3 regions of the Shewanella sp. Arc9-LZ genome follow, and region 2 is predicted to be linked to each of the others. Evidence: predicted binding sites of a transcription regulator. Region 2 holds the regulator's gene; each other region holds the start of a gene.
What was found. The regulator FliA, encoded in region 2, starts transcription of late flagellar genes. The targets are predictions, from matches to a motif close to CTAAAGNTNNNNNNNNNNNNGCCGATA.
Positions count from the first base shown of each region.

Region 1 (7,358 bases), 810 kb from region 2:
ATTGATTGAACATTGACAAAGTCGCATCCGCTACGACCACTACTGCCAGTAGCTTTAAGCCATGAATAGCCCCCTCTACGGCCGTTATCTCCAACCATTGAGCACTGGTCACAGCAAATAAAAACATCAGTAAAAAAGACGGCAAGGTAAAACCTAAAAAGGCGGCTAATCCGCCCAATAAACCACCTCGATGATACCCAATTGCAAACCCTATCTGGCTTGAGCCTGGCCCAGGCATAAACTGACTCAGGGCGATAAAACTTGAATATTGTTTACCGTCTAGCCATTGTAAGTCGTCAACAAATGCTTTTCTAAAATAGCCTATGTGAGCCGCTGGGCCACCGAAACTGATTAACCCTAACGCTAAAAAGCGACTGAAAATTTGCCACATCGTCCTAGTACCTTTTTTATGTTAATAAACAATGTTATGACATTGAGATGACATTTTTATGATGACATTTTTATGATGACAACATATACCACAACCTAACAGCTACCTTTGTTCGATATAACCTATAATTTAGCGACACCAAACGAGTACTTAATTTCGATTATAAAACACCTTAATTGATAGCAAAGACTATTACAGCTGTTCTAGCATAACCAGTACTTCAAAATGATCGGTATGAGGAAACATATCAAACATTTGAACTTTGGTGATTTGATAACCCGTAATGCACTCTAAATCGCTCATTAAGGTGTGTGGATTACAACTAGAGTACACGATTGCTTTAGGCGCAAACTCACTCAATAAATCGCATAATGATTTGCCTAATCCACGCCTAGGTGGATTGACAATAATAAGATCCGGTTTATCTTGAGCAGATTGTCCTTTAGCAAAATGAGTTGAATCGAGTGCACTAAAATCCACTTGTGTAAGCCCTAGTTTGGTTGCTGACAAGATGGCACATTCTATTGCTTCAGATTCGATCTCAATTCCAGTTAAACGGGTATTGCTGTTAGCGCAATGAAGCCCAAATCCACCGACACCACAAAATAAGTCCCAAATATAGTTCGGTTTGAATTCAGTAACCCACTCCCTCGCTATTTGATACAACTGGGCGGCAACCTCCGGATTAGTTTGAAAAAAGCTTTTTGGCCGTATGAACAACGGTACATTATTAAGTTGTTCTTCTAATCGTGTTGTTTCCGTTAAAAATATTTCCCTTTCGCCTTCTAGAATAGCCATGTGGATTGGCTGAATATTGGCCGAGACTAAGGTGATTTCGGGAAACTCTTGTAATAATTGGGGTAATTCTCGTTCAATTCTCACGATGGCTTGGTCACTACGTAATACAAAACGCAGCATAAACTGGCCACTACTTTGGCTGCGAGTCAGTAAAATAAATTTTAGCTCGCCTTTGCTTTTATCGACCCGATAAGGCGGTATACCAGCTTGCTGCACAAATCGCTCTAAACGGTGTAGCAATAATTGCATATCTTTAGGGTATAACGAGCAGTCACATAAACTGACCGGATCCCCTTTAGGATTAACCAAACCTAAAATAGGTTTGTGAGCTGCACCTAAAACGACCATTTTGGCTTTATTACGAAAACCTGATTCTGCGCTTAATATTGGCGCTAACCATTGTTTAACTGAGATACCGCGAAACAAATCGGTTAATTGTTGTTGCTTTACACTCACTTGCTCAACCATAGGTAGTTGAATATTGCGGCATGACAGACAATCGCCACGCTCAAAATAATCACATTTCACAGCTGCTCGCCTCTCCGGAATTTAACATGGTAAATGCTTGATCACACAGTTGCTTTAATTGTTGTAAGTTTTCAATAGTGCCACCTACTTTACAACGCATCTGTTCAGGAATACTCAACGCTTGCTGATGTAATTGCTGGCCTTGCTCAGTAACATGTAACACTCGCACGCGTTCATCTAACTCACTGCGACCACGGCTCACTAAGCCCTTGCCTTCTAAACGCTTTAGCAAGGGCGTTAACGTTCCAGAATCTAGATGTAATTTTTCACCTAAGGTTTTAACACTAATCCCCGGCTCTTTCCAAAGTACCATCATCACTAAATACTGAGGATAAGTCAGCGATAACTCATCTAATAATGGTCGATATGCGCGGATCATCGCATTAGTCGCACTATACAATGAAAAACACACTTGATTTTCAAGTGCTAGCGGGTTTTGCGCTGAAGGTAATTGAGACTCAGTAAGCGCTTTACTAGACATAGGCTTCACTCCACTAACCAATAATATGAGTTAATTATAACATTGGTTGTGCGCAACCTATAATCAAAAAAAGCTCAACGAATGCTTTTTAGCAAAAATGTGTCAAGCACTTCGATTTTCAGCCGATATACTATTACCATCCGACTTTATATTAAGGTTAACCATGTCAATTAGTGTTAATTCACCGTCTTCAATGCCAACAACGATTGATTCTGGCAGCAGCTTAAAAGTGGCCGTAATGGCTAAAGAACAGCAAAAGATTGAAGGTCAAATGGCATTGCAGCTCATTGAAGCAGCACAACCACCTGCGCCGCAGCCCGTTGGCAACAGTGGTCACAATGTTAATACCACGGCGTAAATGCTTATAGCCCTAGAGAATCTGTTCCTAGGGTTAATCATGCCATCACAACGGTAAAGATCTAGGCATCATTCGAGATAAACATACCTTGAACATCGTATTAGTATCGAAGCCATTTCAACGCATCATCTTCATCGTCGAAATATTTTATCTCGCCTGCAATAAACCAACTACCGACTTTGGCCGCCCATTCTTGCCAATCTCTATTGCCCCAAATGGCCACTCTTTCAAACTCAGATTTGTGCTTTAACCCCAGCTTTAAATCATCCCACGCGGCGCGTAAATCCCAGCCGTCGAGCTCGGTAGCATCGAGAAATAAACTCACTTTAGGTTGATCAACTTGGCTTAATGCCCCCTCTAGCATAGGGGTAATGACGAGATAGTCTTCGTGGGTTAATGTGCCAATGGCTTTTAATGTCACAAAAAACACATTTTCAATTCGGTTTATGCCTATCGATAAACCATGTTTCTTCATATCCATATCGTGACTCCTTTAACTATCAGCTTACTATCCGTTTACCATCCGCTTACACATTTACATGCACACGGCTATCCATAAAGCTTATGCATGCTTATATTTTAACCAATCATACAATGAAGTGTGTGCAGGATTGCACAAAAAACTAATGGGAAATTAAAATTGAGGTTTATCTGCATCATATTCAGAGCATCATTTTGGTAAAAAATACCGCGTTATAAATAATCGCAAAATACTTTTTTTATCCGAAATCGGCGAAATGATGCACTGTTATGAATGGGTTATCCGACGGCCATCGTCTTTAGATAATTGCGAAAATATCACTGCGGCTAACATTGTCATAAGACCAACGGTAACGAACGTCAGTTGGAAAGCGCCAAGTACCGTTCCCGCTGTACCGCTGCCGACATCGGTACTGAAGCCACCGAGCAAAGCACCTGCACACGCAACCCCTAAACTTAATGATAATTGACCTACTACCGACAATAGACTGTTACCGCTACTGGCATTAACATCATCAAGATCTATTAAGGTCACGGCATTCATGGCCGTAAATTGTAACGAGTTAATCGCGCCAAGAATCGCCAACAGAGCTAATAGCAACCAGTAAGGAGTTTGTTCGCTAACCAAGCCCATGGTCGCCAGCATAACGCCAAGCGCCAAAGTATTCGCGGTAAGCACTACTCGATAACCTAAGCGTTCGATAATCGGTCGAGCCACTGATTTGGCCATTATTGCTGCAGCGGCCAGCGGCAGCATACTCATTCCAGCCTGAGATGGTGAATAACCCAGTGCAACTTGCAGCAACAACGGCACCAAGAATGGCAATGCACCACTGCCCAAACGCGCAAACAGATTACCAAAAAGACCAATAGCAAATGTTTTGGTGTTGAATAGCGATGGCGAAAACAGTGGATTACTAATACGACCAGCCCGCAGCCAATATGCTATCAAACACGCCATACCACCAAATAACAGCAACATCACCCGTAAGTGTGGCAAGTGCAGTTCGCCGAGTCCTTCCATAGCGATGGTGATCAATAACATCGCAGCCCCAAACAACAAAAATCCGAAGCTATCGAAACGTGATTTTTCCTTACCACGCAGATCTGGAATGAACTTCCACACCGCATAACAACCGACTACACCGACAGGCAGATTGATTAAAAAGATCCAATGCCATGTCAAGTATTGCACCATCCAACCGCCCATCGTTGGACCAAGCAGTGGCCCCAGTAAACCGGGGATGGTGATAAAGCCCATAATCCGTACCAATTCCGAACGTGGATATGCCCGCAGCACTACAAGTCGGCCGACTGGCAACATTAAAGCACCACCTAACCCTTGTACCACCCGAGCACCAATCAGCATGTCTAATGAATTGGACAATGCACAAAGCAATGATCCAAAGCTGAACAATAAGATCGCACCAAAGAAGATTTTTTTGGTGCCAAAGCGATCAGCGATCCAGCCAGAAGCAGGGATCAGCAATGCTACGGTGAGCATGTAAGCGATAATCACGCCTTGCATACGCAGCGGGTCTTCATTTAAATCACTGGCCATAGCGGGTAATGCAGTATTAAGGATCGTTCCATCGAGTGACTGCATGAAAAAAGCAATGGCAACAACCCAGGGCAGCCCGCGGGCAGTATCTGCATCAAGAACTTGGTTATCGGACATGGAACCTCCTTTTACCACAGCAGTGTAGCGACCCCAAGTAGCGCAAACAACACAGCACAACCGCGATGAATCAGTTTCATGGGCAATTTGTTAGCACTAAAATGCCCAGCCAACACAACTGGGACATTAGCAATTAACATTCCCAATGTCGTGCCGATGACAACCCATGTCAGTGCTTGGTATTTTGCCGCTAAGACTACTGTCGCAATTTGAGTTTTATCCCCTATTTCAGCAATAAAAAACAAAATAAACGTCGCAGTAAAAGCACCGAGTTTATAGAAGCGATTATCATCATCATCCATTTTATCGGGTATCAGCACCCATAGTGCAATAGCAAAAAATGACCCGGCCACCAGATAGGTCGCCCATTGTGGATCAATCCACGCTATGGCCCATTGACCTAACCATGCAGCAAGAAAATGATTTAATAATGTGGCAAGCAAAATGCCTGAGATTATAGCGGTTTTATTGCTAAATCTCACCGCGAGCAGTAAGGCTAATAATTGAGTTTTGTCGCCTATTTCAGCGATGGCAACAGTAAGAGTTGAGGCGAATAAAGCTTCCAATGTGATATTCCTAGGGGTAAATGACAACTAAGCACGAGCCACCGCATACCCCTTGATGCAGTTACTGTGCTTAGGTCTCGCTTGGTAAAATCACTGATTAACAGTGTGTTACTGTCTGCACCATGGCGTGAGGCCAATTATGTTGATACAGACATCTTGTGTGCCATAACAGCAAGACAAGATTAGCTACTCCCCTAAAACAAGTCGCATTATAACGATTAAATAATTTTATTCAACGCACTCATTTTACATTGTAAATTCGACATATAAATAACCTTACCCTACTCGTAACGCCGTAATGCTACGCTATTGCAATAATCACGTGTAAAAAAGTTTGGTCTATTGTTGTGTAATTGTTTATAAACATAGCTGTTAGCCTTTAACAGTCAAAGATCCTTGCCTGCTCTGTCACCCTTCTGCTAATGTCCGACACAAATAAAATAATAATTAAACAGGACGTTTTCTGTGAATTTTAAAACTTTAGGTTCTATTTCGATTGTCGCGGGAACGGCAATTGGCGGAGGCATGCTAGCGCTACCATTAGCAACAGCAGCTTTGGGGATGATCCCCGCATTAATCTTATTAGTGGTTATTTGGGGTTTATCGGCTTACACCTCGTTACTGATGTTAGAAATTAATCTTCATAGTGGTGTCGGCGATAACGTCCATGCCATTACCGGTAAAACACTGGGCAAAGTCGGCCAGCTCATTCAAGGTGGCTCATTCCTTAGCTTATTATTCGCCTTAACCATGGTGTATCTAATGGGAGGGTCATCGCTATTAGAAACCCGTTTACAACCCATCGGCATTAACATGAGCAACCAAGTCGCCGTCATACTGTTTACGGTTATTTTTGGTGGCTTGATTGCCATTGGTGTTAAATGGATTGATAAAGTATCACGTATTTTATTTACTTCTATGGTGGTGCTGCTGGTCATTGTGGTGGCATTTCTATTACCAGACGTTAATTTAATCAGTGCATTAAACAATTATTCAACCGATGTGGCTTCGGGCACCGCCCTGCAACAATTATGGTTAGCAGCCATCCCAGTGGTATTCACTTCATTTGGTTTCCATGTGTGTATTGCCACCATTGTGCGCTACTTAGAAGGTGATGCTGCATCACTTAGAAAAGTGTTATTAATAGGATCGACCATTCCACTGGTTTGTTACATCCTGTGGTTGCTCGTAACGCTAGGTTCTTTAGGCGGCGAAACAGTTCATAGCTTTGGTGGTTCACTGCCTAAACTGGTTGCTGCTTTGCAAGGCTTAGCCCAGTCACACATTATCAGCCAAGCAATTGATCTGTTTGCCAACCTTGCATTGGTGACCTCATTTTTAGGTGTCACCATGAGCCTATTTGATTATGTCGCCGAACTGACCCGAGCTAAAGATGACGCTGTTGGTCGTGCTAAAACATGGTTGATAACCTTTATACCGCCGCTGTTATGTGCGCTTTACTACCCAGACGGATTTTTCAAAGTGCTTGGTTTTGCAGCCATTCCATTAGTGGTGATGATTATCTATTTACCCATTGCGATGGCATTAAAGCAACGCGCGCAGAAAATGGGCGGATATCAAGTGTCTGGTGGCACATTGGGGCTTATCGCCGCAGGATTGCTCGGCACATTAATTGTTGTGGCGCAGTTGATGGTGGCATTAGCCTAAATCGGATGACTGATAAAGTGGATTTGTAAGCGAGTTTTTCAAACGCTGTTAAGATAGTAAAACATTTGTTAAAGTCAGGCTTAGCCTGACTTTTTTGTTTTTATGGTCCGACGTTTTTATAGTCCGCCAACATTGACCTAGATGATTAAACAAGAAATCGACACGACTTACGGCAATATTGATTACCCGTGAACACCCCAAATGGAATTATTATAATGAAAAAATGGTTATTAACTGTCGCTATGGCAGCCAGCTTTGGCGCTGCGGCAGATGAAGGTATGTGGCAACCACATCAACTTCCCGCTATGGCTGATGAACTTAAAGCAAAAGGCTTAGAAATAAGCGCTGATTCAATTTCAAAATTAACCGAATTCCCAATGAATGCCGTTATCAGCCTGGGTGGTTGTACC
Region 1 is NZ_CP048031.1:711,007-718,364, reverse strand. It holds gene chrA (chromate efflux transporter) at 1-391, opposite strand, end outside; gene rlmC (23S rRNA (uracil(747)-C(5))-methyltransferase RlmC) at 584-1,717, opposite strand; gene GUY17_RS03165 (MarR family winged helix-turn-helix transcriptional regulator) at 1,707-2,198, opposite strand; gene GUY17_RS03160 (cytoplasmic protein) at 2,362-2,556, shown strand; gene GUY17_RS03155 (STAS/SEC14 domain-containing protein) at 2,657-3,037, opposite strand; gene mdtD (multidrug transporter subunit MdtD) at 3,305-4,714, opposite strand; gene GUY17_RS03145 (TMEM165/GDT1 family protein) at 4,726-5,280, opposite strand; yybP-ykoY riboswitch at 5,377-5,487, opposite strand; gene GUY17_RS03140 (aromatic amino acid transport family protein) at 5,746-6,948, shown strand; gene GUY17_RS03135 (S46 family peptidase) at 7,164-7,358, shown strand, end outside.
Region 1: the regulator FliA is predicted to act here: its motif matches at 2,300-2,326, upstream of GUY17_RS03160 (cytoplasmic protein).

Region 2 (7,358 bases):
CTTTTAAAATAGCTTCAGCCATATTATCTAATGAAATAGAGTGAGTTGCGATACCGGTTGATGCTACAGCTTGAGGCATACCATATACCACGCAGCTTGCTTCATCCTGCGCCCAAATAGTGGCACCGACAGACTTTAACATTCTGGCACCTTCTCTACCGTCTGCGCCCATTCCCGTTAATACAACCGCTAAAACATCACCGCCAAAAGCTTTGGATGCTGATGCAAAAGTAATATCAACACACGGCTTATAGTTCATTTCTTGGGTTCCGGAAATGACTTTAAGTCTTCCAGAAATACCGCTTCGCTCAATCATGAGCTGCATGCCTCCGGGCGCCAAATAGGCACAACCAGGGCGCATGGCATCACCATTTTCGGCTTCTTTTACCTCAATTTTACACAAGGTATTTAAACGAGCTGCAAAGGCTGGAGTAAACGCCGCAGGCATATGCTGTATCAACACTATGGGATGAGGATAATTTGCAGGAAATGCAGTTAATACTTTCTGTAATGCTACTGGCCCACCGGTTGAAGTCCCGATGAGTAACAATTTATAGTGCTTACCACTGGCCCGAATAGACGATATTGTAGACGTTGTCGGATTAGCGCTCTGACGATCTGCTAAGGTTGTGGATAAACTGGAACGAGTCGCTACAGGCGTTGTTGTGGAAGCTAAACGACTGCTTAGCGGACGACGAGGCGTGTTGATATCTGGAGCCGCAATCGTTGAACGACGAGATTCTGGTAATGAAGTAGGTGTTAACGAACTTGGCCGATATATCCTACGTCGACCTAATGCTTTAATTCGTTGCTGTAACAAAAGAATCGCATCGTCTTTATTGGTTGCTATATCTTCAAAACGTTTTGGCAAAAAATCTAATGCACCTGCTTCTAACGCATCAAGTGTCGCTTTAGCACCATCATGAGTTAACGATGAAAACATTAAAATGGGAGTAGGATTATTAGCCATAATTTCACGGACAGCAGTTATACCGTCCATCACAGGCATTTCAATATCCATCGTAATGACTTGAGGCTTTAACTTTGCAGCCATATCAACAGCTTCTTTGCCATTAACAGCAACGGCAACGACTTCGAGATCAGGATCTTGATTGACAATCTCACTGACTCGACGTCGAAAAAAGCTAGAATCATCTACAACTAGTACTTTTATGGCCATTTAATTCCTTAAATAATGGAACTTTTATTCTTATTTTATTTTTTTGCTTTTAGCGTAATGTTTTAGCAGTCCTGGCACATCTAAAATCAGTGCAATACCACCATCGGATGTAATTGTCGCACCCGCCATACCTGGAGTACCTTGTAACATACTGCCAAGCGGTTTAATTACCACTTCTTCTTGTCCAATCAATGCATCTACAACAAAACCAATTTGCATAGTGCCAAGCTGAACAATAACCACATGACCATGCTTCTTATCACCATGTTTAAATGTTGATTTTTTACTGTGCAGCCAATGTTCTAGGTAAAATAATGGCACGGCCTTATTACGGAAAATCACCGTCAATTGACCATCGACTATATTGGTTTTTGTTAAATCTAAATTAAAGATTTCATTCACACTTGATAATGGTAGTGCAAAAACTTGATTAGACACATCAACCATCAATGTCGGCATAATAGCCAAGGTTAATGGCACTTTAATTTCGAGAACAGTACCCTTACCTTTCATTGAGTCAATATAAACAGTACCGTTAAGTTGGTTGATGCGGGTTTTCACCACATCCATGCCCACTCCACGGCCTGAAATATCTGAAATTTCAACTTTGGTTGAAAACCCTGGGGCAAAAATCAAATTGTAAGCTTCGTTATCGGTCATTCTCGAGGCGGTATCTTCATCAAGCACACCACGACTTATCGCAATTTGTTTTAGCTTCTCAGGGTCCATTCCCGCGCCATCATCCTCAATTTTAAGCAGGATGTGGTCACCTTCTTGGCTAGCCGATAAGGTAATGGTACCGGTTCGAGATTTACCGCTAGCTTCACGAGTTATCGGCATTTCGATACCGTGATCGACTGAGTTTCGAACCAAATGGACTAAAGGATCGGCTAACGCTTCGACTAAGTTTTTGTCAAGATCGGTTTCTTCACCAATCATGATTAAATCAATTTCTTTATTTAAGGTACGTGCTAAATCACGAACAACACGCGGGAAGCGACCAAAAACTTTCTTAATCGGTTGCATGCGGGTTTTCATCACCGCACCTTGTAAATCAGCCGTAACCAAATCCAGGTTTGCTAGCGCTTTGGACATCTCCTCGTCTTCACGATTAATGCCTAAACTAACCAATCGGTTACGCACTAACACTAACTCACCAACCATATTCATGATTTGATCTAAACGAGCAGTATCAACACGAACCGTTGTTTCACCTTGTGGGACAGACGCCGCTTTAGCAGGTGTTTTGTCTTTTACAGGTTCAACCTTTGGAGCAACTACAGGGACTGATGTCGCTACTGGTTTAACAACAGGAGCTGGGCTAACTTTTGCTGCTTGCGGAGGGGCAACGGCTTTAGTAGGTTGAGCTGGAGGAGGCGTTTGCGATTTAGCAACTGGCGCAGTACCTTTTCCGTGTAATTCATCTAAAAGACGCTCAAATTCATCGTCAGTTATTTCATCAGAATCAACAAGGGGTTCAACAATAGGCGTTGCAGCAGGCTTAGTTGGAGCTGCAGGTTTGGTTTTAGCTTCAAATGAACCTGAGCCATGTAACTCATCTAATAATGCTTCAAACTCATCATCAGTGATTTCATCGCTACTACTTGCGGCAGGCTTTGAATCAATATTGTCTTTTTTTACTTCAGAAGGTTTAGCTGCAACAGGACTTTTACCCGGACCATGTAAGGCATCAAGCAACGCCTCAAATTCTGACTCATCAATGTCATCAATACTGCCAGTGTCAGATACTTCCGCTGAGGGAATGCTAATATCTTCGACATATTCAGGATCACTGAATTCAACAATATTTTCAATTGGTTCTGGCTCATCTGCCGACATTTCTGAAGGTAATGGCGCTCCTGAACTTAATAATTTGAGTTTAGCAAGTAATGCAGAATCAGCAGGGTCTTGTGATTCTCCCTGTTGAGTTTGAGCAAACATGGAATTAATCGCGTCGACCGCTTGCAAAATAATATCCATTAATTCTGCATTTACGCCACGTTTACCGGTGCGTAATAAATCGAACGTGTTTTCAGCTTCATGACACACGTCAACCATCGGTTTTAGACTTAAAAAACCAGCCCCACCTTTAACAGTATGGAATCCACGGAAAATAGCATTGAGTAAATCACTGTCATCAGGATTATTTTCAAGAGCAACTAGCTGCTCCTGTAGAAGCTCTAAAATCTCGCCAGCTTCAATTAAAAAGTCCTGGAGTATCTCTTCATCAACATCAAAAGACATTAAATTGACTCCTAATTAGAAACCCAGACTTGATAGCAGATCGTCTACTTCATCTTGACCTGTCACCACATCTTCACGCAGTTCAGCATGCATGATGGGACCTTCTGCTTCTATTTTATTTTCGTTTATAGTTGGCAATGATTCGGTAGTATGATCTCCGAATACCGTTAGCATTGAGACCAGATTACTTTCTACTTCACGAACTAAATCAATCACTCGACGGATCATTTGCCCCGTCAAATCTTGGAAGTCTTGCGCCATCAAAATTTCATTTAATAACTCGCGAAGACGATTAGAATCATTTTCACTATGTAACATAAACTGCTGAACATCATGACAAAGTGACTTAAACTCACCCATTTCTATGTCACGACGCATCAATTTATCCCACATTGGCGTCACTGATTGTATATTGCTAATGATGGTATCGGCCAAAGGTAGACATTCTTCAACTGCATCCATGGTTTTATTTGCAGCTTGTTCTGTCATGTCGATAACATAGTTCAATCTTTCTTTAGCATCTGGTATTTCGGTATTGGCTAATTCAGATAAACGGTTATCAACTTGAAAATCTTTTAGTGCACTATGGAGTTGTCGAGTTAGCTTACCGACTTCTTCAAAAAGCTCACGCTGCAATGGCGTTGCAAGCTCTCTGATCATTTCATCGGCTTTATCTTGTTGACCCAAGGTAAGCAATTCAACAAGTTCTTGGGCCTGTTCGAGAGTGATTAACCCCGATATTGATGCCTGCATGACTTATCCTTGCTTATGCGAGTCGTTCAAAGATTTTGTCTAACTTTTCTTTTAACGTAGCTGCGGTAAAAGGTTTTACGACATAACCATTTACACCGGCTTGCGCTGCAGCAATAATCTGTTCACGCTTAGCTTCTGCAGTTACCATTAGCACAGGTAAATGCTTTAACGAATCATCTGCACGGATTGCTCTAAGTAAATCAATACCTTGCATTCCAGGCATATTCCAGTCTGTTACCACAAAATCAAAATCGCCTTTTTGTAACATAGGTAGGGCTGTTGAGCCATCATCTGCTTCTTGGGTATTATTAAATCCCAAATCTCGCAACAAGTTCTTAATGATACGCCTCATTGTTGAAAAATCGTCAACAATAAGAATCTTCATATTCTTGTCCAAGGTTTCCTCCGGTGAGCTGACACTCGTTTGCTCTAGATAAGTTATTATTCTTGTGTCCAATGCTTGAGTTTCGCTTTTAATCTGAGCATTGCCTGACTTAATATCTGGCTTACTCGCGATTCGCTAACTTCAAGGATGGCACCGATTTCTTTTAAATTTAATGCTTCGTCGTAATACAACGACAACACTAATGCATCTCTTTCTGGCAATGTCTTAATTGCTTCAACCAATGCAGATTGGAATTGAATTTCAGCAAGCGAGTCAAAGGTTTCATCTGGCGTTTCGTTGTCTGTGATTAACACATCTTGCGACACGCCAAGGTCTTCTATGCCTATGATTTTACCAACAGAAACATCATTTAAGATATGATGGTATTCATCGAGAGACATATCAAGTTTTTCAGCAATTTCTGTATCATTGGCATCTCTTCCAAGCAGTTGCCCCAATTCATCAATTGCATGTGCTACTAGACGATTATTACGATGAACTGAGCGCGGAACCCAGTCACCACGTCGAATTTCATCTATCATTGCACCACGAATTCTGATGCCTGCAAAGGTTTCAAACTTAGCCCCTTTACTGTTATCAAATTTAGATGAGGCCTCAAGTAACCCCATCATCCCAGCTTGTAATAAATCATCAAGTTGCACCGATGCTGGTAATCTTGCCAGCATATGATGAGCAATTCTTTTTACCAACGGTGCATACTGTTCAACAATAGACGTTTTGTTATCGAACTGAGTATACGCGGCGGCTTTATTCACTCGTTCTTCCTTCTTGTATCGGCTTACGTTGTACAAGACGTTCAACAAAAAACTCTAAATGACCACCTGGCTGTTGTGGAACTGGCCAAGTCATAATTTTATTGGCTAATCCATGATAAGCAATAGCTGAAGGCGACTTAGGATACGCTTCAACAACTAACTTTTGCTTACGAACAGCTTTACGTAAATTTTCATCGAATGGTATTGTTGCCACTAATTCTAAAGCAACATCTAAAAATCTATCCGTCACTTTACTGAGTTTAGCAAATAATTCCATACCTTCTCGTAAACTACGTACCATATTTGCCACAATTTTGAAGTGGAACACACCATGTTCACGACTTAAAATTTTAATCAGCGCATAAGCATCAGTAATTGATGTTGGTTCGTCGCAAACGACTATCAATACATCCTGTGATGCACGAGAAAAACTCAGCACCATGTCTGATATACCAGCAGCAGTATCCACAATTAAAATATCGAATTGAGTTCGCATTTCACTAAATGCACGGATAAGTCCAGCATGTTGTGCTGGCGACAACTCAACCATCGCTTGAGAACCCGATGTGGCAGGAACAATACCAATACCTTTAGGTCCACGAACAATGATGTCATCTAATTCGGCATCTCCGGACAAAACATGAGATAAATTTTTCTCAGCACGTATCCCAAGCATGACATCGACGTTGGCTAAACCTAAATCGGCATCAAGCACTAATACGCGTTTGCCTTTTTCAGCTAGTGCTACCGCAGTATTAATTGACACACTGGTTTTACCCACTCCGCCTTTACCACCGGATACGGCAATTACTTTAACTTTATCGTTATTTGGTTGATTCATCATACGTAAACCACTTGCTTGATCCCGAGTCATATCTTTACTCAAATGCATAGGCTGTGTCATTAGACCACACTGTGTCTTGTGACGATTGTTGTTCTGTTTCATTTAACGCCGCGAGAGCCTTTTTAGCCAACTCTAACGTATCTGCTACTTTCATGTCCTCAGGAACACGTTGACCGTCAGTAACATAGCTTAATGGTAACTCATTTTGAATCAATACGCTCAATGCACCTGCAATTGATATCGATTCATCTAACTTTGTTAAAATCGCACCCGCTAATGGAATTCGTTTAAAATGTTCTACAGCATCTTGTAACACACGACGTTGACCAGTCGCAGATAAGACTAAGTAGCTCCGAATTGGGATTCTACTATTTGCTGTTAAATTATCCAGTTGCTGATATAAGCGCATATCTCGCTGTCCCATACCTGCGGTATCAATTAATACTAACTTACGATTTCTAAATTGATATAGAATTTGTTCTAATTCGGTTAAATCATGTGCTTGCTTAACCGGACAGCCCATTATTTTGCCATAAGTCGCTAATTGCTCATAGGCACCAATACGATAATGGTCGGTGGTAATTAATGCTACCTGCTCTGGGCCATGATGGGCTGCAAAGCGAGCGGCTATTTTAGCTAAAGAAGTTGTCTTACCTACACCGGTTGGACCAACAAACGCCACAACACCACCACGTTTAACTATATCGTCGCCTTGATTGTCGAGTAAATTGGCTAAACTTTGTGGTAATGCTCTCACTAAATCGGCTGGGGTGTAGTGTTGACTTAGCCCCGCTAGTTTAGCAGCAACGGCTGGAGAAAACTCTGCTGCAATCAATTTACTTTCTAGCATTGCGCCAACAGGATCGGTACGCTTTTTTTGATCTTTCATCAACGATGAAACTTGATGGGTCAATAAGTTACGCAATGAAGCCATTTCTTCGCGCAGAGCATCCATATCAGCAGATTGATTTTTATTGGTTTTTTTAGCTTGCTCTGGTGCCGCTTGCGATTGAAAAGTTGATGCTGGTTTAGCAGACTTTGCCCCTTGTAATTGGCGGGCCCATTCTGGTAAATCCGGTTCATCTTGGCTGACAGACATTTGTTGTGTCATGCGATTATGTTGTTTTTGAAGTAAGGCTTGTAAAGAGTCGGCCTCAGGAGGTGGGTTCACCTTTG
Region 2 is NZ_CP048031.1:1,524,110-1,531,467, reverse strand. It holds gene GUY17_RS06610 (chemotaxis response regulator protein-glutamate methylesterase) at 1-1,180, opposite strand, end outside; gene GUY17_RS06605 (chemotaxis protein CheA) at 1,211-3,424, opposite strand; gene GUY17_RS06600 (protein phosphatase CheZ) at 3,440-4,177, opposite strand; gene cheY (chemotaxis response regulator CheY) at 4,191-4,574, opposite strand; gene GUY17_RS06590 (RNA polymerase sigma factor FliA) at 4,619-5,338, opposite strand; gene GUY17_RS06585 (MinD/ParA family protein) at 5,331-6,212, opposite strand; gene flhF (flagellar biosynthesis protein FlhF) at 6,217-7,358, opposite strand, start outside.

Region 3 (7,358 bases), 2.4 Mb from region 2:
AAGCAATCTTCAGCCCAGCTCATCGCAGTTCCTGTTGGATTGGTGCTAGCTTACGGCATGGTACGTTTGCTGAATGTTATAATTGGCGAGATACGAGATACGTTATTTGGCCGTGTTACCGAACGCGCTATTCGCCGCCTTGGAAGAGCCGTTTTTGAACATTTACATCGGCTCGATCTTGATTTTCATTTAGATCGCCGTACTGGCGGCCTGTCTCGTGATATTGAACGCGGCACAAGTGGCGTCAGTTTTTTAATGCGCTTTATGGTATTTAATATTGTGCCAACCCTGCTTGAGATTGCCTTAGTGATCGGTATTTTCTTTTATAACTATGGCGCCAGTTTTGCGCTGATCACTTTATTTTCTGTGGTGGCCTATATTGGTTATTCAATTGTGGCGACAGAGTGGCGCACGGGTTATGTGCGCGATGCTGCGAGAGCTGACTCGCTGGCTAATACGCGTTCAATCGATAGCTTGTTAAATTATGAAACTGTAAAATATTTTAACAATGAAGAATTTGAGTCACAACGGTATGATTCCGCACTTGAACAATGGGAAGTTGCAAAGCGAAAAAACCGTTTATCATTGTTTGCGCTTAACGGTGGACAAGCATTAATTATTGCTGTTGCGATGACGGCTATGATGGCGCTGGCGGCTTATGAAGTGAGCCAAGGCTCGATGACAATTGGTGACTTTGTTCTCATTAATGCTTTTATGATGCAGCTGTTCATTCCATTAAATTTTTTAGGCTTTGTTTACCGTGAGATCCGTGGGGCATTAGCCAATATTGAACGTATGTTTGATATTTTAGACAAACAACCACAAGTGTTAGACCGCGTCGATGCTATTGAAGCCAGTCCAATTGTCGGGGCAATAAAGTTTACTGATGTGAGCTTTCATTACGACCAACGCGCTATTTTAAACAGCGTTAGTTTTGATGTGCCAGCAGGGAAAAAAATTGCCGTAGTGGGCGACAGTGGCGCAGGTAAGTCAACTATCATTAAACTGTTATTCCGCTTTTATGATGTTGACCGTGGGTCTATCACTATTGATGGTATTGATGTGCGTCAACTTAGCCAACAGGCCTTACGAAGAGCCATCGCAGTGGTACCGCAAGATACTGTGTTATTTAATGATTCTATTTATGAAAATATTAGGTATGGTCGCTCAGATGCGACTCACGATGAGATTCTCGCGGCGATTAAATTGGCTCATTTGAGTGACTTTATTGAATCATTGCCGGATAAAGGTAACACCAAGGTCGGTGAGCGAGGATTAAAGCTCTCCGGCGGCGAAAAGCAACGTGTTGCTATTGCACGCGCGGTGTTGAAAGGAGCGCCTATTTTAGTGTTCGATGAAGCCACATCTTCATTAGACTCACGCTCAGAGCAAGCCATTTTGAGCGCCTTGCGAGATGCAGCCAAAGGCCATACAAGTTTAGTGGTCGCCCATCGTTTATCGACCATTATTGATGCTGACCAAATCGTTGTATTGAGTAAAGGTAAGATTGTTGAACATGGAACTCATACCAGTTTGTTAGCTCAACAAGGGCTTTATGCTCGGCTTTGGCATATTCAACATGAACAAAAAGATCTGCCAAATGATTAAGGGTTGGTCAATGGATATCGCGCTATGATGTTGTCGGGTAAAATACTGTCGTTGCCACAAATAAAAATCTCTCTATAGCGTAAACACTCAGTATCTGACTACTTTAACAGCGCTGAGCGGTGTTTAAATCGTCTGGATATATTTAACGCGAATGAATCTTTTGACGACAGTGATCAACGCAGTTAATCTATAGCCTAACTTGTGGGTTATTTATTCCAGATAACTTTATTTTTCAATCAATTGGATTTTATCAAAGGTGCGAATTCGTGTATGGAGGTGACTTGTGCATAATATTGCGTTAATTGCGGCGCTAGAAGGCACCCGACATCAAGTGACAACCGATTGGTTTGCTATTATGGCAATGCTTAAAACGCGTAACATGTCTGATGATGCTATTAAAATAGTTTATAACGACTTATGTGCCGGTTTGAGAGTAACGACTCGAGGACTCACTTTAGCTAAAGCAATGAACAAAGACCTTGATAAAAACATTATTAAACAAAGTGATGATCCGCAGGACATGCTTTCTTAGTTTACATCGCGTTAATCAACTTATGTTGGTTCATTGATTTGCACATTATGCAGATAAAGTGATATCAACGGATGTATTTTGACATGTTCAAATGACTTTAGTCGTTAGTATTTGGCTGGTTTACGGTATCAAATACTTGGAAGAAGATAGGAATTATAGTGAGTTGATTCAATGGTGACGAGTGCTGCTACTAATGATCAAAAGCTTACTTTTTCTGCCAACCAATACAGACCATTTTTATGAGTGCAGCTGGAGAAGGATCTAAAGTTAAGCGTTTGATTTTTCCTTGTTCAAAACACACAAATTCACCTTCGATTTCTGTCATCCGATTACAGTTTCTGCAGCTTAAACTTAAGCTTTTGACATTTAGATCTGCTGCATTCGTTTTTATGTTCAACACGAAATCCCCTGAATTGATGCCTCTTTAAAATCACATTAAGACTACTTACTGTGATCGATATCAAAATATATTGTACACCTATTCTTAACTTCGGCAAAGTAATCCGCTCAGCGCACCCCAGTTATTCACTGGGGTTGAGGTTTAATTTATTGCATATGTCGGTAATGTTTATCGAGAGTGACCGCTACACCCGTTGATTGCACTATTCGGGCATGATGACGGGTTAAGTATCTTGGGTCGGTTACACCACATGAATGTGCGATCATGGTTAAATCGTAATGTAAGAAATGATTGTAGTTTGCGACGCGTGCAGATTTATCTTTTGGATCCAAGCCTTTTTGCAATCGTATATTGTGAGTGGTTATACCGGTTGGGCAGGTGTCTCGGTTGCACTGTAACGATTGAATGCAGCCCAAGGCAAACATATTTCCGCGAGCTGAAGCAATAAAGTCGGCGCCGGTGGCTAATGCCCATGCCACGTATGACGGCATGATCATTTTACCGGTCGCAATCACTTTAATACGTTGTTTAAAGCCGCGTTCATTAAGTAAATCAACCAGTAACGGTAAACTTTGGCGCAATGGTAAGCCGACATTATCCATTAAGGCTTGTGGTGCCGCGCCCGTACCACCATCGGAACTGTCTAAGGTAAAAAAGTCTGGCGCATATTCAATACCACGACGTTCAATTTCATCTAGAAATTCAGTAACCCATGACATGTCACCTAATACCGCTTTAATACCGGTTGGTTTACCGCTGATATCTCTTACTTGATTGATCATATCGACAATGTCAGCAACATTATGTAATTCAATGTGGCCATTGGGGCTTATGGAGTCTTGTCCTGCTGGGATACCGCGAATAGCTGCGATTTCTTCGGTGACTTTTATCGCCGGTAAAATACCACCTTTGCCAGGCTTAGCACCTTGGCTTAATTTAATTTCAAACATTTTTACTTCAGGATGAGCGGCAATATCGGTCAGTTTTTGTGGGTCTAAATGACCATGCTCGTTACGCACACCATATTTAGCGGTACCTATCTGAAACACTAAATCACAATGTCCTTTTAGATGATAAGGACTTAACCCACCTTCGCCAGTATTGAGCCAACAGCCTGCTTTTGCTGCACCATGGGATAGTGCTGTAATGGCTGGGCGAGACAAGGCACCAAAGCTCATGGCCGAGATATGGCAAATTTTATCGGTTGTGTAAGGGTGTTTACATTCAGGACCAATGATTACCGCGATGGTTTGGTGAGTGTCATGATCACTGACAGGGAATGCTGAGTTCATGAACATTACCGCACCCGGTTTATCCAGAACTTGTGTCGACCCAAACGCAATTGTCCTGTCAACATTTTTAGCTGCGCGATATACCCAACTGCGTTCGGCTCGATTAAACGGCAGTTCTTCGCGATCTTGAGAAAAAAAGTATTGTCTAAAAAACTCACCTTGTTTTTCAAATATATATCGAAATCGACCGATAACAGGGTAGTTGTGTCGAATGGCTTGTTTGGTTTGCAATTTATCAGCGATAAACATGTAAATTACAGCGATCAGTAATAACCAAAATAACACTAAGAAAAGACCAGAAAAAATATCTATTCCCCACATGAACCAATGTTGTTGCGGCATGTTGTTATTCCTATTTGGCTATCAATCTGATTACCATATTAGCAGATGTTCATTTGGGCAAGTTAAATTGATGATGTTAATCAACAGGCTATTCTTTAGTAAAATTGATATTAATAAATTTCTCTTAATTGTTTTAATTTATGACTTTAGAAATGAGTTTTTGGGTCGATAATTAAGCTATCGGTCATTGTATGCGAGCTAATATCATGGAAATTAAACAATCAAATAGCAGTAATGCCAGTCCACTGCGTGACAATAAAACAGTTAATACATCGCAAACTTCATCAAGCCACCAAGCTGAGAAAAATTCCCCGGTTGAGCCTAAGTTAACCAGCAATCAGCTAAGTCGACAAATGATGAATAATTCGATTTTAGCGGCGCAAGAAGAAGTCAGTATTGCTGCGGGTGATAAGTCTATGGCATTACTTTACCGTGCCGCGATTGAAGCCATTAATGAAGAGCTTGCGCCAACACTGGGGGAGAACTCAGTCCAAAAAAGTATTGAAAGTGGAGTGGATTACTCTCCTGAAGCGACAGCCGATCGTATTGTCAGCTTTGCGACAAATTTCTTCTCGGTACATCAACAACAAAATAAATCCATGGGGTTTGATGAGCAAGTTAGCAGTTTTATGGTGAAAATTGGTGATGCTATTGATCAAGGTTTTAAAGAGGCTAGCGATATCTTATCTGGGCTCAAAGTATTAGAAGGCGATATTGCAGCAGGAGTCGATCAAACCTATGAGCTCATACAGCAAAAACTTGCTCAGTTTCAACAAGACCGCCTAGATGCCCATTCAGCTAAGCAAGATTCATCAACTACGTAAACTTAGCTCTGTTCTTTTAAGTGAGTTAATCGCGTGTGATTATTCACTATAGATATAAATCGGGGAGGCTTTTAATTAAGCAAATATCTGTATAGATTGGTATTATAGTAAATACATACGCCAGTCTAAAAGGAACAAAGTCATGTGGATTACCGGTACCGTGCTAAAACGCATTGATTGGAATGATAAATTATTCTCGTTGCGTATCAAAGCCGATGTCGAACCTTTTATCGCAGGTCAGTTTATTAAGCTCAGCCAAATGCGTGATGATAAACGTGTCGCGCGTGCGTATTCGCTTGTAAATCCCCCTGGGACTGATTATGTCGAGGTGCTGGCTGTTGCGGTAGAGGATGGTCAGTTATCTCCAGATCTAAAAGCATTAAGCCCAGGTGATACCATTCAAATCACGCCCAAAGCGACCGGTTTTATGACCTTAGATGAGGTGCCTAAAGGGGCATTGCAAGGTAAACACTTATGGCTGTTATCAACAGGCACTGCAGTGGGGCCTTTTATCTCTATGCTTGCAACCGATGAGCCTTGGCAACGCTTTGAAAAAGTCGTGCTAGTTTATGGTGTAAGACTTGGTGAAGATTTAGCTTATTTAGAAACGATTAAACAGTTTATTAGTCAATATCCTCAGCAGTTTGTGTTTATTCCCATTGTGACCCGTGAAGATTATCCCGAAGGCTTATCATGTCGTATTCCTGATGGCATTAGCAGCGGATTAATTGAACAGAAAGCAGGCTTAGGGATTAATGCGGAACATTCTCAAGTGATGATTTGTGGTAACCCAGGAATGATAAATGATGCGCAAACCGCTTTAGTTGAAAAAGGCTTAGTAAAAAATCTTCGACGAGCGCCTGGACAAATTACGGTCGAAAAATACTGGTAATGTTTTGGTCAATCATAATTCCATGATAGTGGCTTAAGCTTGCCATATTGGCTGGTAATCCCCCCTAAAAATAGTAGATTTCAAAAGTAGAATTTTCTCGTAATATATACGCAGGGAGATTCTGCATGAAAACATCAAAATTTAGCGACAGCCAAATCCTAGCAATCCTTAAACAAGCTGAAGCTGGCACCCCAGTTCCGGGGCTTTGCCGTGAGCATGGCATGAGCTCTGCGACCTTCTACAAATGGCGCGCCAAATTCGGTGGCATGGACGCTTCTATGATGGCGCGATTGAAGGAGTTAGAGGCTGAGAATTCACGACTCAAAAAAATGTATGCCGAAGAGCGACTCAAAGCTGAAATACTCAAAGAGGCCATCGAAAAAAAGTGGTAAAGCCGTCGCGGCGGCGGGAGCTGGCGCAAAAGGCGGTGCAAGATAAAGCCATTTCGATCGCATTTGCGTGTGCCTTGTTTGGACTCAGTGAGAGCTGTTATCGCTATCAGGCAAAACTCAGTGATGAAAACGCTGCAATAGCCGACTGGTTACAGCAACTGACATCAACTCATCGGTGTTGGGGGTTTGGGCTATGTTATTACTTTTTACGTAACGTGAAACGCTACCGATGGAACCATAAGCGGGTGTATAGGATTTACCGAGAATTGGAGCTAAATCTACGAATTAAGCCGAGGAAACGCTTGAAGCGTGATAAACCGGACACATTGGCGGTGCCAGAGGCAATCAATGAATGTTGGTCCATGGACTTTATGCACGACCAACTGGAAGATGGTCGCAGCATTAGGTTATTGAACGTGATTGATGATTACAACCGTGAAGGCTTGGCGATAGAAGTCGACTTCTCCTTACCTGCGGAGCGTGTGGTGAGAACATTGGATCAAATCATCGAATGGCGTGGAAAACCAAAACAGATACGCAGTGATAATGGTCCAGAGTATATAAGTGCGGTACTGGCTGCCTGGGCTGAAAAACACAATGTAGAACTGAAATTTATTCAGCCTGGCAATCCACAGCAGAATGCCTATGTAGAACGCTATAATCGGACTGTGCGATACGAATGGCTGAGCCAATATCTTTGGAATAGTATTGCCGAGGTACAGGAACATGCGACACAATGGCTATGGTTTTATAACAATGAAAGACCCAATACAGCAATTGGTGGTGTCCCACCAAAGCAAAAACTGGCACTAGTGGCCTAAGTCTCTACTTTTGATCTCAGCTAAAAATGGGGAGATTACCGGCTTACAGCATAACAATTTGATGTTTTAGCCTTGGCGTTTTAACCGCTGAATGTGAAACAGCACTTGCTCCTTTTGATATGATCACTTACCCTGTTGCAATTGATAACCATTATCAATTGCGCCGGTGGCGGCGGAATATTGATTCAGTTAAGGAGCGTTGATTAATGAAATTGCTAAAAAGTGTCGCATTATTAGGCTTGGCTTGTGTTGCTT
Region 3 is NZ_CP048031.1:4,003,411-4,010,768, reverse strand. It holds gene GUY17_RS17180 (ABC transporter ATP-binding protein/permease) at 1-1,608, shown strand, start outside; gene GUY17_RS17175 (hypothetical protein) at 1,892-2,140, shown strand; gene GUY17_RS17170 (hypothetical protein) at 2,346-2,537, opposite strand; gene GUY17_RS17165 (FMN-binding glutamate synthase family protein) at 2,687-4,174, opposite strand; gene GUY17_RS17160 (DUF5610 domain-containing protein) at 4,381-4,998, shown strand; gene GUY17_RS17155 (ferredoxin--NADP reductase) at 5,141-5,890, shown strand; one part of gene GUY17_RS17150 (IS3-like element ISShfr8 family transposase) at 6,016-6,277, shown strand; one part of gene GUY17_RS17150 (IS3-like element ISShfr8 family transposase) at 6,277-7,103, shown strand; gene GUY17_RS17145 (Fe(3+) ABC transporter substrate-binding protein) at 7,310-7,358, shown strand, end outside.
Region 3: the regulator FliA is predicted to act here: its motif matches at 4,319-4,345, upstream of GUY17_RS17160 (DUF5610 domain-containing protein).